One region of the Clostridium chauvoei genome, then DNA from elsewhere that is predicted to be linked to it. Evidence: riboswitches for the same ligand, from Rfam matches in the RefSeq annotation. Region 1 holds a riboswitch; each other region holds the start of a gene.
What was found. A riboswitch is a leader RNA that binds a small molecule or an ion and turns the genes downstream of it on or off. The one in region 1 is predicted to bind lysine.

Region 1 (10,421 bases):
AAGTTCTAAAGATTTTCGAAGAAGACAATGTTTTAGATATGATAAATAAAAAAGGCAAGATGTTAAATGATATATTAATAGATGAGCTAGAAGGTCATCCTCTTATAGGTGAAATCAGAAATATAGGATTAATAAATGCAATAGAGCTAGTACAAGATAAGGAAAGTAAAGAACCCTTTAACAGCGAAAAAAGGGTTGGATATGAAATATATAAAATTGCTCTTAAAAAAGGAGTAATATTAAGACCTATAGCAAATTGTATATATTTTAATCCACCATATATAATAGAAGAAAAAGAAATGAGAGAAATGGTTAAAGTCTGCAAAGAAAGTTTAAATAAATATATGATTAAATTTTTAAAGGACTAAGGAAGAGTAACTTCCTTAATCCTTTTTAATCTTTAAAGTTTATGGTTACTTTCATTTCGTTATTAGCAATCTGGTTAAGAACTTTTTCTAATACTATTGTTGTATTAGATACTGCTTTATTATATATTTCTGGGTCATTCATTTTAGATTCAAAAGTTTTAGCTACTTCCATTTGAATTACACCGAATTCTTCAGAAGTTAATTTTATATCTCCAAATCTAAGTAGTCCATTAGAGGATTCTTCATAAATAGTTTTATCTTCATCAATATCCACACTAAAAACTTTAGGCTTAGGAAGAGATAGTGTTATTTCATTTTTAAATTTATTGATAGTTATATCTTTATTTTCAATAGCTGATAGATCTACAGCATAAGAGCAATTAGCGAAGAATTTAATTCTTTTTATCTTTTTAAAGACTTCAAAATCTCCCCAACTTTTATCAACAACAATAGTTTCAGAAAGCTCTATTTCTAATGGGATAATTTTATTTACATCTCTAATTTCCTTTACTAAACTTTCTTCGGTTAAAAATTTTACATTTTTATTTTCATTTTCAGTTAATGTCCACTGTTTTGGTGGTGTTTTAGGTTTAGTAAAAATTTTATATCCAAGGAATATGCCTATAATAATAAAGATAAGAGGAAGAATAAAAGAGATTTTAAAATGTAGTTTTGATTTCTTTTTCTTACCCTTAAAAAAGTTTGGTATAAAAATAAAAAATCCCTCCTTGCATAAATTCATAGAACGTACTTAAATATATGAAAAGATAGATATATTTATTACAAAAAAATCCTCCTAGATATATCTAGAAGGATTTTTAAAGTTTATTTCTTTATTGCATATTTCATTAAATCTACATTTTTTAAATCAACAACTTTAGTTTTGTGTTTTATCTTATAGCTTATAAATAAAACTACAAATAATGGAATTCCAATATATGATGAACAAAGACCCATCCAATCAATTCCTGTTGAAGATATAAATGAAAGACCTTGTCCTAAAATTACTATAGTACATAATACTAATGCTATTATAGGGCCATATGGGAAGAATTTTGATTTATAAGGTAATTTATTTAAATCAAAATTTTGAACCTCGCAGGCTTTTCTAAATCTATAATGACAAAGGGCTATCCCCATCCAAGCTATAAAGCCTACTAACCCAGATGCACCAACTAACCATACATAAACAGTATCTTCAGCATATAGTCCAGTTAAAAAACAAGCTGATGCAATAACTGTAGTTGCGATGACAGCATTTGCAGGAACTCCTTTAGAAGTTACTTTTTCAAAGATTTTAGGAGCCATACCTTCTTTTGCCATTGAATAAAGCATTCTACTTGAAGCGTACATTCCTGAATTACCTGCAGATAATACTGAGCTTAATATTACAGCATTCATAATAGAAGCAGCTCCAGCTATACCAGCCTTTTCAAATACAAGAGTGAAAGCACTTTCTTGAACACCTACTTCAGCTATAGGAATTAACGCCCCAATTACTATTATAGTACCTACATAAAAAAGTAATATTCTCCAAAAGACACTATTTACAGCTTTAGGTATTGAAGTTTCAGGATTTTCACTTTCTCCAGCTGCGATACCTACTAATTCTGTACCTTGAAATGAAAAACCTGCTAATAGGAATACCATAAAGATAGACTTAAATCCTCCAACAAATGCACCACCAGATTTAAAGTTCGAAAGTCCAACAGCATGTCCATTCATTATACCAAAGATATTTAAAACACCGATTATTAAGAATACTATAACTGTACAAACCTTTATACTAGCAAACCAAAACTCAGATTCACCATAAGCTTTTGTTGATAATAGATTTAACATAACTATTATTGATAATAATAAAACGCTCCATATTATACCAGGTATGTTAGGGAACCAAAATTTCATTATTAAAGATGAAGCAACAAGTTCAGCGGCAATTGTTATTGCCCAGTTAAACCAATAGTTCCAACCAAGTGCAAAGCCTACAGCTGGGTCGATAAACTCTGTTGCATATGTACCAAATGAACCGGAAACTGGCATAAATGTTGCCATTTCACCTAGGCTACTAATTAAGAAATATACCATTATACCAATTAAGCAATAAGCAATTAATGCACCACCAGCACCTGCTTGATGAATTGTATCACCCATAGCAAGAAATATACCTGTACCTATAGAGCCGCCTATAGCAATCATACTAAGGTGTCTAGATTTTAATCCTTTTTTTAATTCTCCATTACAATTATTTACTGAATCCATATCAAGTCCTCCATTGATCGTATAATACATAAATGTTTAACTAAGTGAAGACTAATTTGACTTAAAAAATAAAAAATGCCCTAAGAACTATACTCAGGGCATATAAAATAAATATATTATCCATATACTAAGAATGATAGCGCTCCACAAATGTGACAGTATTACATATGTTATATGAAATACCAGTGATACGGTATTAAAGCTTTACCCGTACACTTCGGCAAAAAATCCTTTCACATTACTTCATTGAGCTTACCTCCATAATGCTACTGATAAGTTTTGCACCTCTATCTCAGTTATTCATTTAATGGCATTATTATTAATCAATAAAAAGAAATAGTCAATTTTGATGAAAGGCCATTTATGGTGAATTTAGGGCATAAATAGGCATTAAGAATAAAATATAAGCATATTATTCAAAATATCGATAGTATTAAATTTTCATTTTATAAACTCTATAATTTTTATATTGTGTATAAACTACATTTATCGTTATAATAATTATAATAAAGTTTAAAATAGCCTTAGGAGAATTTATTATGAGTGAAGTTAAAGAAGTAAATATAGATTTAGTAAAAGGCACACTTAGTGATTATATTATTAGGGATAAAAATAGAATAGTTATTGGAAGATTTACGATTTTAGAATTAGATAAAGACAATAAAAGATGTGATGTAAAGTTAAAATTTTATAGATATAATGATTCTGATTTATTAAATGAAACCATTAAAAGTATATTAAGAGCGATATTTAAGGATTCAAGTGTACACAAAGCTAATTTTATAGTTAATGAAAATGCAAATTTTAAAGTATTTATAGATTTAGGGTTTGTGTTAGAAGGAATATTTTCAGACAATCTTTTTATTAACGGTCATTTTGTAGATGAACTTAGTTTTGGGATAAACAGAAATGATTATAATAATTTTATGATTACATCAATTATTAGATTAAAGGGAGAAAATATAGAAATTAGAAATCTAACTCCAGAGAGTGCTGATGAATTGTTAGATTATTATATAAGAAATAAAGATCATTTAAGTCCGTATGAACCTAGTAGAGATGCAAGTTTTTATACATATGAAATGCAAAGAGATATATTAATTGAAAGCTACAGACAATTGATGAGTGGTACAGGTTATGATTTGGGAATATATATAGATGATAAATTAATAGGTAAGGCAAAAGTATCTAATATAGTATATGGAATTTTCAAAAGTGCTATTTTAGGATATTCTATAGATAAGGATTATCAGGGTAAAGGATATATGAAAGAGGCTGTAAGACTTATTTTAGATTATGCAAAGAATGAATTAGAGCTACATAGAGTTGAGGCTTCGGTATTAGTAGATAATGAAAGATCTAAAGGTGTACTTTTGGGGTGTGGATTTAAAGAAATAGGAATAAATGAAAAATATCTATATATAAATGGAAGTTGGAGAGATCATTTAACTTTATATAAAATATTAGAAGATTAATAATAAGCTTGTAGGTAGTATAAATCTAAAATAATATATAAAAAAGAGCTATATCAAGAAGAATTTAATTCTTTTTGACATAGCTCTTTTTTATTTAAGCAATAAATTGTAAAACTATATATTAAACTTCAAAGTTAATAACTGTAGTTTCACCTGCAACAACTTTTCCAGTAGCAACTGGAGTAATTGATTTAGTAGCATCTACATTTGTTATTAAAACTGGTGTAGCAAGGGATAATCCTTTACTTGCTATGAAGTTAGTGTCTATTTTCATTATTGGTGTACCAGCTTTAACTCTAGTACCTTGCTCAACAAGTTGTTCAAAACCTTCTCCATTTAAAGAAACAGTTTCTAAACCAATGTGAACTAATAATTCTAATCCATTATCTAAAGTCATTGCGAAAGCATGCTTTGTCTTAAAGACTAAAGTTAATTCTCCATCTGCAGGAGCAACAACTGTATCTCCTTCAGCTATTATACCTATTCCATCTCCAGCTAATTTTTCAGCAAAAACTTGATCTGGTACTTCAGATAAAGGAATTGCTTGCCCTGAAACAGGCGCAATAAGTGATGATGGTTTTGAAGCTACATTTTCTTGTTCAGTTGCTTCTGATTTAAATATCTTTTTTAAAAAATCAAACATAGTATATCCTGAAAAACAGGAATCCACTTCCTTTCATAATGTTATTTTTTTATATTACTGTAATAAAACATACGTATTAATACTATATTAAGTAGTATACATAAATGGTGGTGGTTACATACATTAAAGTATGAAAAATAAAAAATGGCATAAGTTCACTAAAGAACTTATGCCTGATTTAACAGTAACATCGTATACAAACATTATATATAGATATATTTCTTAATGTCAATAAAATATATAAAAAAATAAAAAACTTTTACTGAAATCGTTGACAAACAATCTATAAAATAATATAATCAAATCATAGTAAAAAGAGATTTAAATTGGCGTATTAAAAAAAGCTAGAAAGACAGGCGTATTCTTTCTAGCTTTTTTTATTTTATATCTTTATATACTGATAGATATCTTTAATAGAATATTTGAGTTCTTAAAAAGTTGCTTAGGGGGAGTTCTTTAAATAAATAGAATTATTAATATAGGTAAATAAGCCTATAACATACATTATAAATAAGATAAAATACAGCATAATAAGACAAGTTAAAGGATACTTTGCCAGGCGTATCAACATAAGGTAAAGTTAGAAAACAAAAGAAATAATGATATATATAAAGATAATTTACCTAAATAGATGTATATATTAGAATTAAGTATAATTATTATGTTAAGATAAAACACGTCGCTGATGCAAAACATCAAAACGACGAAAGAAGATTTGAAAAAAAGTTTTAAAAACTTGTTGACAAACTTCGACAGAAATGTTATTATTAAGAAGTCGCTTGAGGGCGATGAAGAAAATGGTCTTTGAAAATTGAACAGAATAAAAGTTAAGTAATAACCAGCAATTCTTTTGAAAGTCTTAAAACAAAGACTCAAAGTAATTTGAGCACAGATTAAACTTTTTAGTGAGAGTTTGATCCTGGCTCAGGACGAACGCTGGCGGCGTGCCTAACACATGCAAGTCGAGCGAGGAGAGTTCCTTCGGGAACAAACCTAGCGGCGGACGGGTGAGTAACACGTGGGCAACCTGCCTTGTAGAGGGGAATAGCCTTCCGAAAGGAAGATTAATACCGCATAATATTGCAGCTTCGCATGGAGCAGTAATTAAAGGAGCAATCCGCTACAAGATGGGCCCGCGGCGCATTAGCTAGTTGGTGAGGTAACGGCTCACCAAGGCGACGATGCGTAGCCGACCTGAGAGGGTGATCGGCCACATTGGGACTGAGACACGGCCCAGACTCCTACGGGAGGCAGCAGTGGGGAATATTGCACAATGGGGGAAACCCTGATGCAGCAACGCCGCGTGAGTGATGAAGGTTTTCGGATCGTAAAGCTCTGTCTTCAGGGACGATAATGACGGTACCTGAGGAGGAAGCCACGGCTAACTACGTGCCAGCAGCCGCGGTAATACGTAGGTGGCGAGCGTTGTCCGGATTTACTGGGCGTAAAGGGAGCGTAGGCGGACTTTTAAGTGAGATGTGAAATACCCGGGCTCAACTTGGGTGCTGCATTTCAAACTGGAAGTCTAGAGTGCAGGAGAGGAGAGTGGAATTCCTAGTGTAGCGGTGAAATGCGTAGAGATTAGGAAGAACACCAGTGGCGAAGGCGACTCTCTGGACTGTAACTGACGCTGAGGCTCGAAAGCGTGGGGAGCAAACAGGATTAGATACCCTGGTAGTCCACGCCGTAAACGATGGATACTAGGTGTGGGAGGTATCAACTCCTTCCGTGCCGCCGTTAACACATTAAGTATCCCGCCTGGGGAGTACGGTCGCAAGATTAAAACTCAAAGGAATTGACGGGGGCCCGCACAAGCAGCGGAGCATGTGGTTTAATTCGAAGCAACGCGAAGAACCTTACCTAGACTTGACATCTCCTGCATTACTCTTAATCGAGGAAGTCTCTTCGGAGACAGGATGACAGGTGGTGCATGGTTGTCGTCAGCTCGTGTCGTGAGATGTTGGGTTAAGTCCCGCAACGAGCGCAACCCTTATTGTTAGTTGCTACCATTTATTTGAGCACTCTAGCGAGACTGCCCGGGTTAACCGGGAGGAAGGTGGGGATGACGTCAAATCATCATGCCCCTTATGTCTAGGGCTACACACGTGCTACAATGGCAAGTACAACGAGATGCAATACCGCGAGGTGGAGCTAAACTATAAAACTTGTCTCAGTTCGGATTGTAGGCTGAAACTCGCCTACATGAAGCTGGAGTTGCTAGTAATCGCGAATCAGCATGTCGCGGTGAATACGTTCCCGGGCCTTGTACACACCGCCCGTCACACCATGAGAGTTGGCAATACCCAAAGTTCGTGAGCTAACCGCAAGGAGGCAGCGACCTAAGGTAGGGTCAGCGATTGGGGTGAAGTCGTAACAAGGTAGCCGTAGGAGAACCTGCGGCTGGATCACCTCCTTTCTATGGAGAAATCTAGTTAACAAGATGATTAACTAGTATATTTCAAAAGAAGAGTTATCTTAACTTCTGTTCAATTTTGAAGGACCAAAATCCTTCAAAATTTTGTTCTTTGAAAATTGCACATGAATTAAAACAACTTTATTAACAAATGTTAATTGAGAAGTGACAACAAGCCAAGAAAAATATTCTTTGTGATATAAATTGACTCTTTGTAAAAAGAGAACCGTAAAGGTCAAGCTACAAAGGGCGCATGGTGAATGCCTTGGCATCAGGAGCCGATGAAGGACGTGATAAGCTGCGATAAGCTTCGGGTAGGCGCACATAGCCAGTGATCCGGAGATTTCCGAATGAGGGAACTCACATGGGAAACCCCATGTATCCTGTAATGAATAAATAGTTACAGGAAGGTAAACCTAGGGAACTGAAACATCTAAGTACCTAGAGGAAGAGAAAGAAAAATCGATTTTCTGAGTAGCGGCGAGCGAAAGGGAAAGAGCCCAAACCAGAGATTTATCTCTGGGGTTGCGGACAGAACATTAAATAAACTAATTTGTAACCGAAAATAACTGGAAAGTTAGGCCATAGAGTGTAATAGCCACGTAGGTAAAACAGAAAGGTTTAGAGTTCTGATCCAGAGTACCACGAGACACGTGAAACCTTGTGGGAAGCAGGGAGGACCACCTCCCAAGGCTAAATACTACCTGATGACCGATAGTGAAGCAGTACCGTGAGGGAAAGGTGAAAAGAACCCCGGGAGGGGAGTGAAATAGAACCTGAAACCGTGTGCCTACAACCGGTCAGAGCACCATATGAGTGTGATGACGTGCTTTTTGTAGAACGAGCCAACGAGTTACGGTATGTAGCAAGGTTAAGTACTTAAGGTACGGAGCCGAAGGGAAACCGAGTCTTAATAGGGCGACTAGTTGCATGCCGTAGACCCGAAACCGGGTGACCTATCCATGGCCAGGTTGAAGCGGGGGTAAAATCCCGTGGAGGACCGAACCACGTTGCTGTTGAAAAAGCATGGGATGAGCTGTGGATAGCGGAGAAATTCCAATCGAACTCGGAGATAGCTGGTTCTCCTCGAAATAGCTTTAGGGCTAGCGTCGGATATGAGTAATGGAGGTAGAGCACTGAATGGGCTAGGGGGCGTATCGCTTACCGAACCTTATCAAACTCCGAATGCCATATACTATTAGTCCGGCAGTCAGACTACGAATGATAAGATCCGTGGTCAAAAGGGAAAAAGCCCAGATCGTCAGCTAAGGTCCCAAAGTGTAAGTTAAGTGGAAAAGGATGTGGGATTTCTAAGACAACTAGGATGTTGGCTTAGAAGCAGCCACTCATTGAAAGAGTGCGTAATAGCTCACTAGTCGAGAGATCCTGCGCCGAAAATGTCCGGGGCTCAAACTTACCACCGAAGCTACGGGCTCATCGTAAGATGAGCGGTAGAGGAGCGTCGTAATCGGGCTGAAGTCGTACCGTAAGGAGCGGTGGACTGATTACGAGTGAGAATGTTGGCATTAGTAGCGAGATGTGAGTGAGAATCTCACAGGTCGAAAATCTAAGGTTTCCTGGGGAAGGCTCGTCCGCCCAGGGTTAGTCGGGACCTAAGCCGAGGCCGATAGGCGTAGGCGATGGACAATCGGTTGATATTCCGATACCACTACAATCGTTATTATCGATGGTGTGACGGAGAAGGATAGGATGTGCTAGCGATTGGAAATGCTAGTCTAAGCGTTTAGGGAGTTGAAACAGGCAAATCCGTTTCAACAATTCTGAGGCGTGATGGGGAAGGCCAAAAGGCTGAAGTATCTGATTCCATGCTTCCAAGAAAAGCATCTAGAGAGAGAAGTAGTGCCCGTACCGCAAACCGACACAGGTAGATGAGGAGAGAATCCTAAGACCAGCGGAAGAATTGCAGTTAAGGAACTAGGCAAATTGACCCCGTAAGTTAGCGAGAAGGGGTGCCTACGAGAGTAGGCCGCAGAGAATAGGCCCAAGCAACTGTTTAGCAAAAACACAGGTCTCTGCTAAAGCGCAAGCTGATGTATAGGGGCTGACGCCTGCCCGGTGCTGGAAGGTTAAGGGGAACACTTAGCGCAAGCGAAGGTGTGAACTTAAGCCCCAGTAAACGGCGGCCGTAACTATAACGGTCCTAAGGTAGCGAAATTCCTTGTCAGGTAAGTTCTGACCCGCACGAATGGCGTAATGACTTGGGCACTGTCTCAACTGCAAATCCGGCGAAGTTGTAGTGCGAGTGAAGATGCTCGCTACCCGCGATTGGACGGAAAGACCCCGTAGAGCTTTACTGTAGCTTAGCATTGAATTCCGATATTGTCTGTACAGGATAGGTGGGAGACTGGGAAACTAGGGCGTCAGCCTTGGTGGAGTCATCCTTGGGATACCACCCTGACAGTATTGGGGTTCTAACCGGACGCCATGAATCTGGTGACGGGACATTGTTAGGTGGGCAGTTTGACTGGGGCGGTCGCCTCCTAAAAAGTAACGGAGGCGCCCAAAGGTTCCCTCAGAACGGTCGGAAATCGTTCGAAGAGTGCAAAGGCAGAAGGGAGCCTGACTGCGACACCCACAAGTGGAGCAGGGACGAAAGTCGGGCTTAGTGATCCGGTGGTACCTCGTGGGAGGGCCATCGCTCAACGGATAAAAGCTACCTCGGGGATAACAGGCTGATCTCCCCCAAGAGTCCACATCGACGGGGAGGTTTGGCACCTCGATGTCGGCTCGTCGCATCCTGGGGCTGTAGTAGGTCCCAAGGGTTGGGCTGTTCGCCCATTAAAGCGGCACGCGAGCTGGGTTCAGAACGTCGTGAGACAGTTCGGTCCCTATCCGTCGCGGGCGTAGGAAATTTGAGAGGAGCTGTCCTTAGTACGAGAGGACCGGGATGGACTGACCTCTGGTGCACCAGTTGTTCTGCCAAGAGCATGGCTGGGTAGCTAAGTCGGGAAGGGATAAACGCTGAAAGCATCTAAGCGTGAAGCCCCCCTCAAGATGAGATTTCCCATAGCATAAGCTAGTAAGACCCCTTGAAGAACACAAGGTTGATAGGTCAGAGGTGTAAGTGTGGTAACATATTTAGCTGACTGATACTAATAGGTCGAGGGCTTGACCAATAACGAAATGGCAAAAATTCATGTGCAATTTTCAGAGAATATCTGAAAAGGTAACTTAGCTATGCTAAGTGCTTTACACCAACCAAATCATAGATTTGGGGTGACAATGCATCTGGTGATGAT
Region 2 (10,421 bases), 250 kb from region 1:
CTACTAATTGGTAAACTTCTACCAATATTAAAGTACCCCAAAAACTCATTTTATTCTCTCCTTATAAATTACTTATATTTAGATTTTATCATATACTAAAACAATTTCATCTTCTATTAGTCAAAAAATGCTTAAATTTTTATTGTGTACAAATTTACATCTCCGTTGTATGATATAATAATGTATAAATATAGACCCTTTTGAATAGGAGTGGATAGTTATGAAAAGTTTAGAATTACCACGAATTGGATCTAGAAATATAAAAACCGCTATATCAGTATGCATTTGCTTAATTCTTTTTAAAGCAGATCCTTTTTATTCAGCAATAGCATCTGTTATATGTATGCAAGGAACAGTTGAAAATTCGGTAAAGTCGGGGATAAATAGATTAGTAGGTACATTATTAGGTGGTTTTACTGGAGTAGTTTGCTTATCTTTAGCAAGGCATTTTCATCTTGAAAAAATAATTCCTTTTATTACTGCACTAGGTATTGTATTTGTAATATATACTTGTAACCTAGTAAAAAAACCTGGTTCTTGTAGTATATCTTGTATAGTTCTTATAGCTATAATGATAGCTCCTGTAACAAGCAATCCTTTATTTTATGCAACTAGGAGAACTATAGAAACTGCTTTAGGTATAATTGTAGCAATTCTAGTTAATAAATATATTAATCCTCCTGAAATAAAAGTTGAGGATTGCAAAAAAATTGAAAACAATGACTCTGAGTAGTTTTAATTATAGATAAGCTTATTATATTAGGAGGCACTATTTAATGCAATTTACTCTACCTAAAGTCGGACTTAGAACTATAAAATCTGCACTATCAGTCTTTTTATGTTTAGCCCTATTACCAAATGAGCCATTCTTTGCTTGTTTAACAGCGATAATTTGTTTACAAGATACTGTCTCAAGCTCAATTAAAATGGGAATCAACAGAGCATTAGGAACGATTATGGGGGCAACTATCGGTCTTGGATTTATGCTCATATGCAGATTTATAGCTTTTAATATTTCATCAGGCTTTATATCTAAATTTCTAATTTATTTATCCATTGCAATAGGTATAATAGTAGTTATAACATCATGTAACTTGGTAAAGAAACCAGGTGCAGTCAACGTAGCATGTATAGCATTTTTAGGAGTTACTACTATTCATGCTTTTGCAAGCCCACTATTATATGCAGTTAATAGAACTTTTGAAACTTTATGTGGTGTTGTTATAGCAATATTAGTAAATAAATATATAACTCCACCTAAAGAAAAGCATGAAAAACATGAACATTCTAAAGAACATATTAAAAGTAAAAAAATTGCTTAATAAAAAGAGATAGAAATTTTCTATCTCTTTTTATCTATATACTTCTTGTTTCATGTTCTAAGAATGACTTTTCGCTTTCGTTTAAATAAGGGCTTAGCTTTTTAAATACAATATTATGATATTCATTTAACCAGTCTTTTTCTTGTTTTGTTAATAAACTTACCTCTACCCCATCTAAATCTATAGGACAATATGATATTGTCTTAAAGCTATAAAATTCTCCTGAGTCTTCACTTATCATATCTTTAACTACTAATAGAGTATTTTCTGTTCTAATTCCATGTTTTCCTTCTTTATAAATCCCTGGTTCATTTGTTATTATCATACCTGGTTCTAAAACAGTCGTGTTTCCCTCCTGTCTAAATCCTTGTGGTCCTTCATGAACATTTAAGAAAAATCCTACTCCATGACCTGTTCCACATTTATAGTCAATTCCATAGTCCCATAAAGGTCTTCTTGCTAAAATATCTAAGTTTATTCCAGTTGTTCCTTTTAGAAATTTTGCAGTTAATAGGTTTATATGCCCTTTAAGTACCAAAGTAAAATCTCTTTTTTCCTCTTCTGTTAAACTTCCTAATACAAAAGTTCTTGTTATATCAGTAGTTCCATCAAGATATTGTCCACCTGAATCTACAAGAAACATTCCTTCTGGCTTTAACTCATACTTACTCTTTTCATTTGCTGAATAATGCATCATGGCTGCATGATCCTTATATCCTGCTATAGTTCCAAAACTTTCACCTTTAAAGTTATCACCTTTTGATCTAAACTCTCTTAATTTTTCACTTGCTGAAATTTCCGTAACTACTTCTTTACCTACAGTTTCCTTTAACCATTTTATAAATTTAACCATAGCTACGCCATCTCTTACTTGACATATTTCTAAATTTTCTATTTCAACTTCATTTTTTATAGCTTTTAATTTTGTTGTTATATTTAAGCTTTCTATTATATTTACATCTTTGTTTATATTAGAATATATCTTTGCATTAACTTTAGTTGGATCTATTAGTGTATTTTCTCTTATATTCTGTACATCTTCGTATATAAAGTCATAATCTAATATTTCTACTCCTTGTTTTTTCAACTCATCTATTACTTTATCTTCTACTTTATTAATATCTATATAAAGCTTTGCTGTATTCATTGTAATTAATGCATATGAAAGAAATACAGGGTTAAACTTTATATCATTTCCTCTTATATTGAATAGCCAAGCTATATCATCTAAGGATGAAATTATATAATTTTCTACGTTTAACTTTTTCATATTTTCTCTTACTTCTTTAAGCTTATCACTTGCACTTTTTCCTGCAAATTTAATATCATGTAAGAATATCTTTTCACTAGGTAAAGCTGGTCTATCAACCCAAATAATTTCTAATAAATCATCTTCCATTTTTATTTCAAATCCATTTTTTTAGCTATAGAAAGTAAATCTTTATATTGATTTACTGAATAACATCTTCCATCAAATCCTAATATTTCTCCAGCTTTAACATTTTCAGATATCCACTCTTCAATAGTAGGATATCCTGGTGTTCTCATTTTCATTAACTTAATTCCACTATCGTCTAGTTCCTTAGCTGCTTGTATAAAATATCTTCCATCAGTCCACAAGTTTGCATTATCTAATGATATTACAACAGTTCCTGCTGAACCTGTAAATCCTGAAACATATGCTCTTCCCTTATAATATTCTGATACATATTCACTTTGATGTGGATCACTACTTGGAATTATATAGTGGTCAATTTTTTTATTTTTCATTATTTCTCTTAAACTACTAATATTACTCATTTACTTTTCTCCCTTCTATTTACACCTATATAAATTATACAACATATTCCAATTATTCAACTGTTTTTATTTTAATTTTATAAAAAAAGAACTAGAAATCTAGTCTAGTTCTTCTTAAAATTCTATTTTTAATTTTATTCTTGTACTGCACTATCTGGCTTCTTACCTAATATTTGAACTCCAATATAAATCGCAAGTAAAGATATTGGTAATACTATATACCATGCTAAACCAAATCCTGCTGGTATATATCCAAACACTATAGTAATTACTGCAACAAATAAGGCATATGGCATTTGAGTTTTAACATGAGCTATATGATTACAACCTGATCCCATAGAAGATAAAATTGTTGTATCTGATATTGGCGAGCAATGATCTCCAAATATCGCTCCTGTTAATACAGCACTTGTACTTACTATTACATATCCCATATCTGGGTTTATGGAAAATGCTAGCGGAATAGCTAATGGCATTAATATTCCCATTGTTCCATATGCTGTTCCTGTAGCAAAGGATATTACCGCTCCAAGTATAAATATTAAACTTGGTAATAAGAAATATGGTAATGAACCTGATAATAATGATACTAAGTATTTTGCTGTACCTAACTCTTTAATTACTGAACTTAATGACCATGCAAGTATTAATATTACACCTGTTATAATTAATGGCTTCATTCCATCTACCCAAGTGTCTATAGCTTCTGATAAAGTAAATATCTTCTTTGCAACACCCATAATTATAGTAACTATACTTGCAATTAATGCTGATTGGAATAATGCAACAGATGCATCTGCATTACTAAAAGCTTGTTGTATAGCTGTAAATGAAAGTGGTGAATTGCTCATTAATTGTTGAAGTGCTACATCTTCACCACCCACTATTGATGAATATCCACTAAAGTAGAAGCAAATTAATGCTGTAACCACTAGAGTACCTATTGGTATTATCGCATTCCAAACACTTAATTTTATACCTTCTTTAGGTTGTAATTCCGAATCCTCAATTTCTCTATTGTTATCTGCTGCTACTTCCTTTTTTACTAAATGTAAATCTCTTCTTCTAGCTTCTATTTCTGCTTTGTACATTGGTCCAAAATCTTTTAATAATATTGAAGTAACAAATACAAAGAATATTATTAATATGTTGTAGAATCTATACGGAATAGTTTGGAAAAACACTCCAAAAGCATCTACTTGTTGACCAATACCATTTGTGAAAGCATCATTTATTAAACCAACTTCAAGTCCTATCCATGTAGATATAATTGCAAGCCCTGCTATTGGTGCTGCTGTAGCATCTATAATGAATGCTAATCTTTCTCTTGATATTTTCATTTTATCTGCTACTGGCTTCATTATAGGTCCAACTATTAATGAGTTTGCGTAATCATCAAAAAATACTACAAGTCCTAATAATAACGTTACTAATTGAGTACTTTTAGCTGTTTTTGCCTTTCTTGCTAACGCTTCTGCTACAGCTTTAGCTCCTCCCATTTTAGCTACTAGATGAATAACTCCTCCTATAACTAAAACTTGAAGTATAATCCCTGCATTCCAAGGATCTGCTAATGAATTTAAAGCTCTTGATACAAAATCTAAAAATGATTGTATTAGTGCACCAAAAAATGAATGATCTATAAGTTTAATAAGAAAACTTCCTGATAAAATACCTATAAATAGTGATATTACTACGTTCTTTGTTAAGAAAGCTAATATTATAGCTACTAATGGTGGTATCAATGTTAAAATACCATAATGACTTGCATTAGTTGTTGCTGCATCAACTTCTGATGCAAAAACTACAGATGTTGATAATACTAACATCAATATAGTCATAAATAAAATTCTAAAATTTCTGTTGTTTTTCATGATTAGAATCCCCCTTTTAATATCTTTTGTGAATACTTAAAGGGCAGCTTTAATGCTTAGTACTGAATATTAATTCTTATTTTACCTACTATGCTACAAAAAAAGAGCCTTGAGTTTTCACTCAAGGCTCTAATATACTTCTTAAAATAATATATTAAAAAAATCCTTAAATGATAGCTCTCCACAAATACAATTTGTGACAGTGTTGCATATATTTTATACAACCCCAGATATATAACCTTAAAGCATCAGTTATATACTTCGGCGACATTTCCTTTTCCATTGAATCATTGTGCTTACCTCATCAATGGTACTCTTAAATATCGCGCCTCTACCCTTGCCGTTATTCACTTTTTAATTTAATTAGATTATACAAGCATCTTTTAACTATTGCAATAGTATTTTTCGAAAAATTAAAATATTCTTATTTATTTCTCAATATTACATATCTATTTTTAAGAAAATTGTATTTAATCATTTTTATTTAACATAAATTCTTCTATATCTTCTACAGATTTAATCATATTTTCAGTTAAAACTTTACATCCATCTTCTGTTATTAACACATCATCTTCTATTCTAATTCCTATTGATTCTTCCTCTATATAAATACCTGGTTCAACTGTATATACCATTCCAGCTTCAAATATAACATCTCTATTATTTAACTCTATATCATGAGTATCCATTCCCAAACTATGTCCTATGCTATGGTAATAATATTTTGATACATCTTCTTCCTTATCAATTAATCCAAGCTCAATACACTCTTTTGCAATCCACTTTTTTGATTGCTTATTTAATTCTATAAAGCTAACTCCTGGTTTCATAGCTTGAATAACTCTTTCATTTACTCTTAAAACAGCATTATATACTGCTTTTTGTCTTTCTGTAAATTTACCACTAACAGGAAAAGTTCTTGATATATCCCCATTATAATAATTATATTGTGCCCCTAAATCAAATAAAATTAGATCTTCCATTTTTAATTCTGAATCATTATCTACATAATGTAATACTGCTGCATTCTTACCAGTTGCTGCAATAGTTTTAAATGCAAAGTCTTTTGCACCTTTAGTTTTACATATAAAATCAAAATATGCTTCTAATTCATATTCTTTCATTCCTGCTTTGCATTTTTTCATAAGAGTTTCTACACCCTCAATTGTTATATCTATAGCCTTTTGAATTTCTTCTATTTCTTCTTGTGACTTTACTAATCTAAATTTCCCTATAATTCTATAAATATTTTTAATATTTACTTGTGGGTATTTTAATAATATTTCCCTGGAAATACTCTCTGCAAGGGTTTCTTGTGAATCATAGCTGTCCTTTTCTAAATCTAAATATATATTAAATTCTTCCCTTGATGTAATTATTTTATGTAATGCCCCTTTAAAATTACCTAAATAATCTACATCATCTACTCCTGTTACTTCAAAGGCTTCTTCTTTTCTTATAGATTTTCCGTGCCACTTTTCTAGTATTGGATCTATCTCTTTTATGAATAAACAAGATTTCATTTCCCCATTTACCTTACTCATTAGTAATATATGATCTTCCTCATCTATTCCTGTTAGATAATAAAAATTTCTATTTGGAGTAAAAGGATATTTTTCATCCGCAGTTTTCTTAGGTGCATTACCCGCAAATAATATAACAACAGAATTATCCTTAATCTCCTTGAAAACGTTTTGTCTATTTCTTTTATAGAATTCTTTGTTCAATACTGTCACTTCCTTATATTTATTCCATAGCTAAAAGTTTTACGCTAACAACATTAGGGAGTCCTCTTAGAACATTTACTAAATGCTTTAGATCTTTTTTCATATTAGAAATATCTAATGTTATAGTTACATTCGCAGCCATATTAATAGGTATATCTTGATTTATTGTTAATATATTCCCCTTATTGAAAGCTATACAATCTAACACTTTAGATAAAGTTCCCGCTTCATGGGATAATAATACTACTAATGTTATCTTTTTACTATGTATTCCTTCTGACATAGGAAAAATGTCATCTTTATATTTATAATAAGTACTTCTACTTATACCTGTTTGCTTAACTGCATCGCTAATATCTTTTGCTTTTCCTGTAAATAATAATTCTTTAACTTCTATTACTTTCTTAAATGCTTCCGGTAATACTTTGTCACTTACTATATAATATTTTTCACTCGCCATACCAACACCATCCTTACATTAGTTTACTATATGGTTGCCCCAGATAAACATTTCGGAAGATTTGTTTTATTATAAACAATTATATAACTTGTTTTAGGTAAAATATAGCCTATTTTGCCTATCTAAACAATATTTTTTTGTCGCTCTCTTTATTTTTCTTTAATTCTCTCCATTAATCTCTTTATTACGATTAGTACTTTTTTAATCTTTTTTTTCTGATATACTACCTTTAAATTATAAAAATCATATTAAAGGGGGACATTTTATATGAAAAAATTTGGACTTATACCAAAATTAATTTTATCAATAATATTGGGTATCATTATAGGATCTTTCTGTCCTAAGGTTATTGTAGGTGTTTTAGCTACCTTCAATTCAATATTTGGTAGTTTCTTAGGCTTTATGATTCCTTTAATTATAGTTGGATTTGTAGTTTGTGGAATTGCTGATTTAGGAAAAGGTGCTGGAAAGATGCTTGGCTTAACTACTTTAATTGCTTATGCATCAACTTTAATTGCTGGTTTACTTGCTTACTTTGTATCTTCAAAGTTTTTCCCATTATTTATACACACATCAGGTACATTAAATAATGCTGTTAACCCAGAAGAAAAGTTAGTTAAAGCTTTATTTACAATAGATATTCCACCTATTATGTCTGTTATGACAGCTTTAATTTTAGCTTTCTTATTAGGACTTGGAATATCAGCTATAAAAGGAAGATCACTTTATAATATGGCTAGTGAATTCCAACAAATAGTAGAACTAACAATTAAAAACTTAATAATTCCTTTACTTCCTATCCACATCATGGGTATATTTGCAAATATGACATTTGCAGGAGAAGTTAAAAATGTATTATCTGTATTTTGGAAGGTATTCTTAGTAATAATTGCTTTACATTTTACAATAATGTTTATTCAATTTTTATTAGCAGGTATTGCTGGTAAAAAGAATGCTATTTCATTATTAAAAAATCAAATCCCTGGTTATTTAACAGCTTTAGGAACTCAAAGTTCAGCTGCTACAATACCTGTAAATTTACAATGTGCTGAAAAAAATAAGGTTTCAAAGGAAGTAAGAGAGTTTGTTGTTCCTTTAGGTGCAACTATCCACTTATCTGGTAGTACAATAACTCTTACATGTTGTGCAATAGCAGTAATGCTTCTTAATAATATGAATCCAAACCCTAGTCAAATGATGAGTTTTATAGCTATGCTAGGTGTTACTATGGTTGCAGCTCCTGGTGTTCCTGGTGGTGCAGTAATGGCTGCTCTTGGAGTACTACAAAGTGTTTTAGGCTTCTCAGAAGCTCAAATAGCTTTAATGATTGCTTTATATATAACTCAAGATAGCTTTGGAACTGCTTGTAACGTATCAGGAGATAATGCAATTGCTATTATTGTTGATTCATTAAAAAATAAATTAGGTTTAGATATAAAGAAAAGTGATGCTGATGACAACTTAGAATCTACAAATTAGTGTTAGTTTTCTTCCCATAAATATAAAAATAGCTAAGGCGATTATTTAATTACCTTAGCTATTTTTAATTATAAATTACATTTCCATAAACATCTTTATATCATCTTCTACATTACTTATTCCACCTATTCCAAAGTTCTCGATTAATACATTTGCTACATTAGGTGAAAGAAATGCTGGTAAAGTTGGTCCTAAATGAATATTTTTTACTCCAAGGTATAATAGTGATAACAATACTATTACTGCCTTTTGTTCATACCATGCAATATTAAATGCAATAGGTAATTCATTTATATCCTCTAGTCCAAATACTTCTTTTAACTTTAATGCTATTAATGCTAGTGAATATGAATCATTACATTGACCAGCATCTAATACTCTAGGAATTCCTGCTATATCTCCTAAAGGTAATTTATTATATTTATATTTTGCACATCCCGCTGTTAAAATGATAGTGTCCTTAGGTAAAGCCTTTGCAAAGTCAGTATAATAGTCTCTTGATTTAGCTCTACCATCACAACCTGCCATTACAAAGAATTTCTTTATAGCACCACTTTTTACACCTTCTACAACTTTGTCTGCTACAGCCATAACCTGATTATGTGCAAATCCACCTATTATTTCTCCTGTTTCTATTTCTTTTGGAGCATTACACTTTTTAGCCATTTCTATTATTTCTGTAAAATCTTTTTTGCCATTGTCATCTACATTTATATGAGTACACCCCTCGTATCCTGATGCACCTGTTGTAAATAATCTTTCTTTATATGAATCTTTAGGTGGAACTATACAATTAGTTGTCATTAATATAGGTCCATTAAAGCTTTCAAATTCCTCTTTTTGTTTCCACCATGCATTACCATAATTCCCTACAAAATTTGAATACTTTTTAAATGCAGGATAATAATGAGCTGGTAGCATTTCTGAGTGAGTATAAACATCTACGCCTGTGCCTTGTGTTTGTTCTAGTAGTTGTTCTAAATCTTTTAAATCATGCCCTGATACTAAAATTCCAGGATTCTTTCCAACTCCTATATTTACTTTAGTAGCTTCTGGATGACCATAAGTTTCTGTATTAGCTTTATCTAACAAAGCCATTCCATCTACACCAACTTTTCCTGTTTCTAAAGTTAATGCTATATACTCATCAATAGTTATTGAATCATCCATTGTTTTTGCTAAAGCTTCTTGCATAAATATTGATATTTCTTCTGAATCATAACCTAAAGCATTTGCATGTTTTAAATATGCTGATAATCCTTTTAATCCATAAGTTATAAGCTCTCTTAAACTTCTAATATCTTCATTTGTAGTACTTAGTACCCCTATGGTTTTTGATTTCACTTCAAATTCTTTATTAGTTTTTGCAGTCCATGTAGCTGCACCATTTAAGCTTTCTTTATTTTTTAATTGAGATAATAAAGAATCTTTTTCTTTTAAAGTCGTTCTTATTCTATTATAAAATATATCATTATCAAAATTTGCATTTGTTATTGTTGTAAAAAGATTCATTGTAACTAAATGATTAATTTCAGATACAATTTCTATACCTTCCATTCTTGCTCTTATCAAAACTTCTGATAATCCTTTTGTTACATATATTAATAAATCTTGTAATCCTGCTAGTTCAGGTGTTTTTCCACACACACCTTTTATTGTGCATCCTGTACATCCTGCAGCTTCTTGACATTGAAAACAAAACATTTTTTTATCCATAATTAATTCCCCCTTGATAGTTTTAAGTAACATCATGGGTTTA
Region 3 (10,421 bases), 190 kb from region 1:
GTTTATATTAAGATTAATTAATTGTGAACTATCTAATTTTATAGATCCACATACTGAGTTAATATTAAGGTTTTTATTATATGAATAAGGTATTTTTATTATAAATAAATAGTTCTCATTAACATTTGATAAAATAGATTTATTAGGTTTTACAGTTAATTTATTACCTTCATATGAAATTTCAAAAGGAGAATCAGTACTATTCTCATCTAAATCTAAAAATCTATTAGATGTTTCAAGAGCAAGATTCGGACCTTCATAATTTTCAAAATAAACAGTATAGCCATTAAAGTCTACATTTAGTTCTTCAATACCATTTAAATCTTGGTTTATTGAATATTTTTCATCACTACTAAAGCTATAATTATAATCTGAATGAGAAAGAAGTCCTAATTGCCATTCTGCTACATTAAAATAATTAGCAAAAGAGAAGCCACTATTATATAAGATCACTCCAGCAAAAGAGAAAGCTATAACTGAACCTAGAAGGAGAGATAACATAAAGACTTTCATTTTAGTGCTTATTAGTTTTTTCTTAGTCATTACTTTTCCCCCTTTATTTTTAAAGATAGCCAATCTATAAATCTAGCTAATAGACGTATAATCCATTTAATTAAATAATATCCTACTAAAAAGAAAAATATAAAGGATAAAACAGATCCTATAACCATTAATACTATAACTGAATTTGGAAAGTCTAATATAAAGGCTGGAAAAACAAAAATTCCAACAGTATTTGTAACAACTTTTCCTACTAATATTCCTATACCTGCAATACTTAATGAAAAAGTAGCACCTAACATACCAACAATTAAACCTAAAGTTCCAGCACCTAAACCTAAAATCATAGGACCTAAGAATATTAACCCTAAAACTAATATAATTAATGTCAAGATAATGTTAGTTGTATTGGTCTTACTAGGTTCAGTATCATTAATGGTATTTGTTTTATTGTTATTTTCAGTATAATTGTGATTAATGTTTTCTTTTTCTTCATTAACATTTGAGTAGTTAGCATCTATAAAATCACTACTATTATAATTAGAAGAATTATTTTCGTTAGGAGTATATTTTTTTAAATATCCATCTCTATATTTGTTTATTATTTCATATGGACTTCCAAGTTCTTCACTTATTTCATCTTCAGTTTTTCCAGAAGCAATTTCAGTATCAAAATAATCTTTATATTCATATAAAATGTCTCCAAGAATTCCTGTTGGAAGATCACTTAAGCCAGTTTTTAATATATCTAAAAACATCTGCTTAGTCATTATTATTAGCACCCCCGATAATATATTTATTTACATCAATTTAAATTACTATTAATTGTCTATGTTAATAGTATAAGGAAGGCATAGTGTTAATACAAGATGTTGGAAGTATCTTTAAGGAAATAATAAAATAGAGTTAAGAAAAACTTAAGAAGTCAATTAAATTATCCACAATACTAATTATAATAAGAAAAACCTGAAAAAATGGTGAAAAATGTGTTAGGAATGTTAAAAGTTATCCACAAAATGTGGACAACTTTCAAAAACTGTTGAAAACTTTTTAAAAGGGTATTGACACAAGATATGAGGTACGAATATGTGTTTGTAACAAGATAGTGATTTTTGACGAATTACGAAGATATATGTAATGGGATAATTTTGAAAAATATACAAGCTGTGCATAACCTTTTGAAGTTATTCACAAAACACACATGAATGTGGATAAAATCTGTGGATAATGTTAAAATATTACTGTAATATAGATAAAATAAGGGCTTCAGTAATTTAATGTGTGGATAACTTTATGTAGAAAAAGTGTTGGACATGCAATAATTAGGGCATATTGTGGAAAGCTAAGAAAAAATGGCAAGTTTAAGGAGAGAGAAATGAGATATAATAAAAATATATATGAAGGTATTTTTGTAAAGTTTATAAAGATGGAATAATTATAAACAATCCAGTTGAAATTGTATTATAATAGAGTAAAGCTTAAATAAAGATTAGAAAATAAAAAACGAAATTTGGGGTGAATAAATGAAGTTTAAATTTTGTCCCTTATGTGGAAAAGAACTAGAAGAAAAATACAGCTTTGATGAAGGAGGAGTACCTTATTGTAGTCATGATGATGTTATGTTTTTTGATACTCCAAAGCCATGCATAATGGTTGCTGTAATAAAAGGCGATGAGATACTACTTTTAAAGCAGAGTTATATCTTTAAAGACTCTAAAGTTTTATTATCAGGATATGTTTCCCACAATGAAACAGCTGAAGAAACAGTTTATAGAGAGGTTAAAGAAGAATCAGGATTAGATGTAGCTAATATCAAATACTTAGGATCTGATTTTGTTCAAGATAAAGAAATATTAATGATAACATTTATGGCAAAATATGTTTCTGGTGAAATTAATAAATCTACAGAAGTTGAAGGGATGTCATGGTGTAAGTTAGAAGTGGCATTAGATGAAATGAAAGAAGATAAAATAGGAACAAAAGTAGTAAAAAAAGTATTAGAAGAAATGAACTATAAAAGCTATTAATATAAAAATAGTAGGAAGCGTACTAGATTCCTACTATTTTTATGTATAAAATTAATTTTCTTTACGTAATATTTTTAAAGAAAGTATATTATTTTCATAAGTTATAGCAACATTATCTACCATCATACCAACTAAGGATAATTCACAATCAAGTTCGCTTTCCCCACCTAAATTCCAATAATAATGTTCAACTTCATGTTGTCTTTTAGTATTTAAAATTGAATTTAAATTATCTAGTTCATTTTTAGATAAATTTAAAACCTTTCCTGATATATAAAAATAAGAATTGTTTTCTTCATTTTTAATATCTAGGTGTACATCATCGGTACCTAGCTTATGGAAATACGTTATAAGTTCACTTACAATTCTCAAGTTTTTTTCTAATTTAAACTTCATCTTAATATTGTTCCTCCCTAAATGTAGTTATTAATGGTATTAAAATCATTGCTACAAAACCTGCCGCTAAACCATTATTGTATAAATTTAAGCCACCATGAAGATAGCCAATATTAGTAACTATGTTTAAGTGTAAAAATCCTGCAATTATACCAAATTTCCAACCAAATTTACCTGATATAGGGGCAAGTGCTGTTGAAAATAAAATTGATAATATTAAACCTGGTGAGTTTATAGGATCAACATGAAGTAGTGATGCTAAACATGCTCCTATTACAATAGGTGTAATATTTTTTAGGTGTTTACCAAAGCAACCAAATCCCATAATAGTAAAAATAGCAGCCATTGTTGGGCCATTTAAATCACTTTTTATAAGCAGAACAAAAGTAGTAGAAGCTATTCCTAATATACCCATGTTTATATATGAAGCTTCTCCAAAGAGAATATAAAAGTCACTAACTAATCTACCTGTTTGTTTACTTATATTAATTAATTTATTTTTATTATTATCACTATAAATTAATCCTATAACAATCAAGTATATAGAAATAGTAAATAAAAATATAGCAAAGATTTTATTAGAGCCTGTATGCCAAATAAGTCTAGTTTCAAAATTTATTCCAATGCTTCTTAAAATAGACATTAATAAAGTAGCAAAAAGCCCACCTGCAAAACCAATATTATATAAATTATATCCATTGTGGGCTTTAATACAATGAGATGCTATAGGTGGTAATACAAAACCAGTAAAAATCCCTAAGGCATATCCAAGAATTATTCCAGTACCAGTAGAGAAATACCCTGTAAAACTTAATTGACTAACAGTTGGAGCTAGTGATGTTGCAAGTAAAGCTACAAGAGTATAATTTAAAAAAGGTTCCTTTTGATATTTAGAAAATAAATATACACCTATCATAATAGGCCAAATATTTAATATATTTTTTCCAAAAAAAGAAAAACCAGTCATAAGATATAAAGCCATAATAGTAGAACCATTAGGTTTTATACCTATAATAACTAAAATTAATATAGAAACAAGACTTGTAAGAGCAGCATTTACAAAGGTTGCTCCAATTCCACCAATTTCTATATAATCTGTTATTAAGATATCAGGTGTAAATAATATTGTTTTTAATCCAGATAAAATCTCTTTAGGAGAATCTATAGTAAAAGCAAAAACAATAAAAAAGACATACATTATTATTAATACAGTATAGGGAGGATATAGTTTTCTCTTTGTTAACATTAAAATCACCTCGAAATTATGTATTATTAATTATAGTTTACATAAGCTAATTATATATTATAACTAGGTAAAAAGTCATAAAAATATAGTTTAAACAATAAAAGATTTTTTAGTATTTCAATTTATTAATAAAAGAGTATAATATAATAAACTAAAAAATTATTAGATAGATATTAATTGGGATATATAATTAAAGAATCAATAGGAGGAATATTCATGGGGGTAAAAAAAGTAAAACTTGTTCCAGAAATAAAAGGTACTTTAAGAAGTCATGTTATTGAAGTACCAACTTGTATTAGAGAGTGTAGTGGAATAAAGATATTTGGTAAAAGAATAAAGTCTTTATTATTTACTACAGATGTTGCCATTATAAGAAATACAAATGCAGATGCAATAATTGCAGTTTATCCATTTACTCCTCAGCCACTTATAACGCAAGCTTTAGTTATGGCTGCAGATGTACCTATATTTTGTGGAGTAGGTGGTGGAATAACTCAAGGAAAAAGAGTTGTGAATCTTGCTTTGGATGCTGAATTTAAAGGGGCTATGGGGGTAGTTATAAATGCACCAACTGCAAATAATATAGTAAAAAAATAAGAGAAACTATAGATATACCTGTAATAGTTACAGTAGTTTCAGAATGCGAAAATATAAGAGATAGAATAGAATCAGGAGCTACTATTTTAAATGTATCTGGAGGAAAGAATACTGCAAAAATAGTTAGAAAAATAAGAGAAGAGTTTCCAGACTTCCCTATTATGGCTACAGGTGGACCAACAGAAAGCTCTATATTAGAAACAATAGAAGCAGGAGCAAATGCAATAACATATACTCCACCAGTAACAGGAGATATAATGAGTAGTCTTATGGATAAATATAGAGGATGAAATAAAATTTAAAAAATTCTGAAAATATATAGCATAATTTTGTAAAATGTGTATAATAATATTAATGAACTATAAATTTTATTAAAAACAAACTATTTTTAATAATATACATAGTTTTAGGACTTTTAAAATAATATATTTAAGATTATTAGGTAGAGGAGCTGTTAATAATAGTAGTTATGAAGAGCTGGCAAGCGAAGAAACATGACGAAAGGATTAATAGCCGAAGAAATAAAAAAGCAAAGTTTATTTCTGGGGATACATATAATATGTGTATCACTGTCACGTAAGTGGAGAGCTACGAAAAATCATTTTATGAAATTATGGGTACCATAATTATAGCTACCATTTATATTGTGAAAATCTACCATCGTTATTACGGTGGTTTTTTATTTTGGTCAATTAAATAATATGGAGGTAAATTATGAAGTTATTTGGGGCAATGGAAATCAAAGAAAATGAATTATGTATAGGTGGTATTAAAGCTACAAAATTAGCTAAAGATTATGGTACACCATTATATGTAATGGATGAAAAACTTATAAGAGATATTTGTAGAGGGTATGTTAAAAGTTTTAAATGTAAAGAAGATGGAAATAGAGTAGCTTATGCAGGGAAAGCTTTCTTAACAGTAGGAATGTGTAAGTTAATAAAAGAAGAAGGGCTTTGCTTAGATGTAGTATCTGGTGGAGAGTTATATACTGCACATAAGGCAGGATATCCTTTAGAAAATATCTATTTTCATGGAAACAATAAAACTTTAGAAGAAATAGACTTAGGAGTGAAGCTTGGAGTTGGTAGGTTTATAGTTGATAACCTATGGGAAATGGAAAAAGTAAATGAAATAGCTAATAAGTATAATAAAGTACAAAAAATATATTTAAGATTAACTCCAGGAATAGAAGCTCATACTCATGATTATATAAAAACTGGGCAACTAGATTCAAAGTTTGGATTTGCACCTATTGCAGATAATATTATGAATGCAGTAAAGATAGCTTTATCTTTTGATAATATAGATTTAGTTGGACTTCACTGTCATATAGGTTCACAAATATTTGATACAGAACCTTTTGGAGATGCTGCTGAAATAATGCTTAAATTTATAGATGATATAAGACAAGAAACAGGACACACAATACAAGAATTAGATTTAGTGGTGGTTTTGGAATATATTATTCAGAAGGAGATAAACCTAAGGAAACATCAGAATATTGTAATGTCATATTAGAAAGAGTAAATAAAGTATGCAAAGAATTATCTTTAAATAAACCTATTTTAACAATAGAACCAGGAAGATCAATAGTTGCTAATGCAGGAACTACATTATATAAAGTAGGTTCAATAAAGGAAGTTCAAGGAATAAGAAAATATGTAGCAGTAGATGGGGGAATGACAGATAATATAAGACCTGCTTTATATCAAGCAAAATACGAAGCAGTTTTAGCAAATAAAATAAATGATTCAATTAATGAGACAGTTACTATAGCAGGAAAGTGTTGTGAATCCGGAGATATATTAATAAAAGATATTAAGCTACCTAATATTTGTAGTGGCGACATATTGGCTGTAATGTCAACAGGAGCATATGGATTCTCTATGGCAAATAATTATAATAAAAATTTAAGACCAGCAGTAGTATTTGTAAAAGATGGAGAAGCAAAGATAGTATCAAAAAGACAAACTTATGAAGAGTTAGTATCATCAGAGATTTAATTAAAATTAGATATTAATTTATTTGAAAATAGTAGTATATGTAGTGCGTTTACATATACTATTATTTTTTTATAGTATAATAAATTTATAATTAACAAATAGCTTATTAATTATATAGGTTTTGTATTTATATTAGTCAATAATTAAAATAATTATGTTATACTAGAATATGAGAAATTAAAAAGAGGTGAGAGGCATTAATGCCAATAAGATATGAATAATTTTACTATAGACAGAATAGAAGGAGAATATGCAGTTTTAGAAACAGAACTTGGAGATTTCATTAACATAAAAAAAGATTTAATTGATGGTAAATTTAATGAAGGCGATATATTAGTAAAAAAGGGAGACCGATTTAAAGTAGATGATGTTTTAACTAAAAATAGAAGAGAATATATTAAAAATATGATGAAAGGTATGTGGGAGTAGTAATGAATGAAGAAAAAGTAAGTAAAATAAAAGCCTTTTTGGATGAAAGAGGAATACCAACAAAAGGTTTCTTTTATGAATGGGGAATACCAATAATTGTAGCAGTTTTATTAGCTTTAGCTATAAATAAATATGTAATATTTAAAGCTTATATACCTTCTGAATCAATGGTTCCAACTCTAAATGTAGATGATAGATTATTTGTAAGTAGAGTATATAATCTAGATAAGTTAAAGCGAGGAGATATAATAGTATTTTATTCAGAAGAATTGCAAGAAGATTTAATCAAAAGACTTATAGGACTTCCAGGGGATGAAATTAAAATTGTAAATGGATCAGTTTCAGTAAATGGAGAAGTTTTAGTAGAAAATTATATAGGAGCACATGATAATTTTAATGGAGAATATAAAGTTCCAGAAGGAAAGTATTTCTTTTTAGGAGATAATAGACTTTGGTCAAAAGATTCAAGATATTGGATTAACCCTTATATAGATGGCCAAGATATAAAAGGTAAGGCACAAGTGAAAGTATATCCATTCGATGAGATAGGAAGAATTAAATAGTCGTAGAAAGGAAAAGATACTAATAATGCTTGAAAAATTCCAAGAACTTCTAAATAAACTATCAGAAGAAAATTTACAAGAAGGAAAAAAATCAAGTAGTACAAAAGATTATGTAAAAATAATTGGAATATCATTATTAATAGCGATACTAGTAAATAAATTTATATTTTTTAAAGCAAGAGTACCTACTTCTTCTATGGTACCAACATTAAATATTGGTGATATTGTATTAGTAAACAGACTATATAAGCTAGATCTTTTAGAAAGAGGAGATTTAGTAGTATTCTTTTCAGAAGAAAAAGGAGAATATATGGTAAAGAGGCTAATAGGATTACCAGGAGATTACATATCTATTAGTAGTGGAGATGTATATATAAATGGAGAATATTTAGAAGAAGATTATGTACAATCTAAAGATGATTTTATAGGTAGTTATACTGTTCCAGAAGATAAATATTTCTTTTTAGGAGATAATAGACCTATATCATTAGATTCAAGGCGATGGAAAAACACCTATATAGATGGTAAAAAAATAATAGGTATAGTAAAGTTTAGAATATATCCTATTCCAAGTATAGGAAGTATAAAATAAATGGAGAGTTAGTATTATGATGGATAACAATACTGAAGATAATAAAAAGAAAAAAAGAAAGCAGATGATTTTGTATGTAGTTATAGCATTCTTATTTATGTATGCTTTTAGTTCAACTAAAAATATGATGACTACAGAAGAGATAAGCTATAATAAGTTTTTATCTATGATTGAAAATAAAGAGATTAAAGAAGTAGTAATATCATCAAACGAACTTAAAATAATTCCTAAAGAAAATGAAGGGCAAAAATTAAAAAATAAAGTTTTATATACAGGTAATGTAAATGATCCAGAGCTTGTAAAAATATTAGGTGATGCTGGAATAGAGTTTAGAGCTAAACCTATAGAAAATAATTTTATTGCAGATTTCATTTTTCTTTATGTGCTTACTCCAGTCTTAATATTCTTTATGTTTAGATTTTTAATGAGTAAGATGGGTAAAAAGATGGGTGGAGGCCCTATGATGGGCTTAGGTAAGAGTAATGCTAAAGTTTATGGAGAAAATGATATAAAGATAACTTTTAACGATGTTGCAGGGCAGGATGAAGCAAAGGAATCTTTAAAGGAAATAATAGACTACTTAAATAATAAAGAAAAATATACTCAAATAGGAGCTAAGTTACCTAAGGGAGCTTTATTAGTAGGACCTCCAGGAACAGGTAAGACATTACTTGCAAAAGCAGTTGCAGGAGAAGCAAAAGTACCATTTTTCTCAATATCAGGATCAAACTTTGTTGAAATGTTTGCTGGTATGGGAGCTGCTAAAGTAAGAGATTTATTCCAAGAAGCAGAAAAAAATGCTCCATGTATAATATTTATAGATGAAATTGATTCTATAGGTAAGAGTAGAGATGCACAATTACAAACAAATGATGAAAGAGAACAGACTTTAAATCAATTATTAACACAAATGGATGGGTTTGATTCATCAAAGGCAATAGTTATATTAGGAGCTACTAATAGACCAGAAATATTAGATAAAGCTCTTTTAAGACCAGGTAGATTTGATAGAAGAGTTATAGTAGATAGACCTGATTTAAAAGGAAGAATAGCTATATTAGAGGTTCATTCAAAGGATGTAAAATTTGATGAAAGTGTAAATCTAGAAGAAATAGCAAAATCAACTCCAGGAGCAGTAGGTGCAGACCTTGCAAACATGGTAAATGAAGCCGCATTAAGAGCTGTTAAACAAGGTAGAGATTCTGTTAATCAAGAAGATTTAAGAGAAGCTGTAGAAGTTATAATTGCAGGTAAAGAAAAGAAAGATAGAATTTTATCACCATTAGAAAAGAGAATAGTAGCCTTCCATGAAGTAGGGCATGCTTTAGTTGCAGCTATGTTAGAAGGAGCAGATCCTGTTCATAAAATAACAATAGTTCCAAGAACTATGGGGGCATTAGGATATACAATGCAATTACCTGAAGAAGAAAAATACTTAGTATCTAAAGATGAGCTTTTAAATCAAATAACAGTAATGTTAGGTGGTAGAGCAGCAGAAGAGGAAGTATTTAACTTGATTTCAACAGGAGCATCAAATGATATAGAAAGAGCTACAAAAACAGCTAAGAGTATAGTTACTGTTTATGGTATGACTGAAAAGTTTGATATGATGGCTTTAGAAACAGTACAAAACAGATATTTAGATGGCAGAGCTGTAAGAGAGTGTAGTGATCAAACATCAACTTTAGTAGATGAGGAAATATTATCAATAATTAAAACTTGCCATAAGAATGCAAGAAAATTATTAAATGATAATAGAGATTTATTAGACGAGATTTCAGAATACTTACTAGACAAAGAAACTATTTTTGGTGATGAGTTTATGGAGTTTATATTTAAAAAGCATCCAGAGCTTAGAAAAATCAAAGATAAAAAGATAGAAGAAAATAAAGAAATAGAAATTGCAAAAGATGATATAAAAGATATAGAATAATAGAAGGACAATTTATATGGACAATGGAAAAGATACTCCATTGTCTATTGTTTATTGAAAATTTATTTATAAAAGGAGAAATACCTATTGGATAGAATAGAATTTTTAAAAGAAGAACAAAACCTAGAGGA

Region 2: linked by a shared signal. The riboswitch ahead of BTM21_RS11860 (Na+/H+ antiporter NhaC family protein) and the one ahead of BTM21_RS12945 (amino acid permease) in region 1 are both predicted to bind lysine.
Region 3: linked by a shared signal. The riboswitch ahead of lysA (diaminopimelate decarboxylase) and the one ahead of BTM21_RS12945 (amino acid permease) in region 1 are both predicted to bind lysine.

Annotation. Positions count from the first base shown of each region.
Region 1 is NZ_CP018624.1:2,758,340-2,768,760, reverse strand. It holds gene bioA (adenosylmethionine--8-amino-7-oxononanoate transaminase) at 1-368, shown strand, start outside; gene BTM21_RS12950 (DUF4230 domain-containing protein) at 394-1,110, opposite strand; gene BTM21_RS12945 (amino acid permease) at 1,194-2,630, opposite strand; lysine riboswitch at 2,760-2,928, opposite strand; gene BTM21_RS12940 (GNAT family N-acetyltransferase) at 3,170-4,105, shown strand; gene BTM21_RS12935 (PTS sugar transporter subunit IIA) at 4,227-4,748, opposite strand; rRNA gene BTM21_RS12930 (16S ribosomal RNA) at 5,650-7,164, shown strand; rRNA gene BTM21_RS12925 (23S ribosomal RNA) at 7,395-10,298, shown strand; rRNA gene rrf (5S ribosomal RNA) at 10,410-10,421, shown strand, end outside.
Region 2 is NZ_CP018624.1:2,503,756-2,514,176, forward strand. It holds gene BTM21_RS13740 (hypothetical protein) at 1-49, opposite strand, end outside; gene BTM21_RS11845 (FUSC family protein) at 221-733, shown strand; gene BTM21_RS11850 (FUSC family protein) at 777-1,322, shown strand; partial or broken gene BTM21_RS11855 (aminopeptidase P family protein) at 1,357-3,122, opposite strand; gene BTM21_RS11860 (Na+/H+ antiporter NhaC family protein) at 3,257-4,996, opposite strand; lysine riboswitch at 5,163-5,338, opposite strand; gene BTM21_RS11865 (aminopeptidase P family protein) at 5,467-6,723, opposite strand; gene BTM21_RS11870 (ACT domain-containing protein) at 6,743-7,183, opposite strand; gene BTM21_RS11875 (dicarboxylate/amino acid:cation symporter) at 7,451-8,662, shown strand; gene hcp (hydroxylamine reductase) at 8,738-10,378, opposite strand.
Region 3 is NZ_CP018624.1:2,569,655-2,580,075, reverse strand. It holds gene BTM21_RS12180 (DUF4097 family beta strand repeat-containing protein) at 1-543, opposite strand, end outside; gene BTM21_RS12175 (DUF1700 domain-containing protein) at 543-1,271, opposite strand; gene BTM21_RS12170 (NAD(+) diphosphatase) at 2,025-2,528, shown strand; gene BTM21_RS12165 (hypothetical protein) at 2,580-2,924, opposite strand; gene BTM21_RS12160 (DUF1576 domain-containing protein) at 2,926-4,170, opposite strand; partial or broken gene BTM21_RS12155 (hydrolase) at 4,387-5,057, shown strand; lysine riboswitch at 5,203-5,366, shown strand; partial or broken gene lysA (diaminopimelate decarboxylase) at 5,482-6,773, shown strand; gene BTM21_RS12145 (DUF3006 domain-containing protein) at 6,987-7,202, shown strand; gene lepB (signal peptidase I) at 7,205-7,765, shown strand; gene lepB (signal peptidase I) at 7,791-8,357, shown strand; gene ftsH (ATP-dependent zinc metalloprotease FtsH) at 8,374-10,290, shown strand; gene BTM21_RS12125 (HelD family protein) at 10,378-10,421, shown strand, end outside.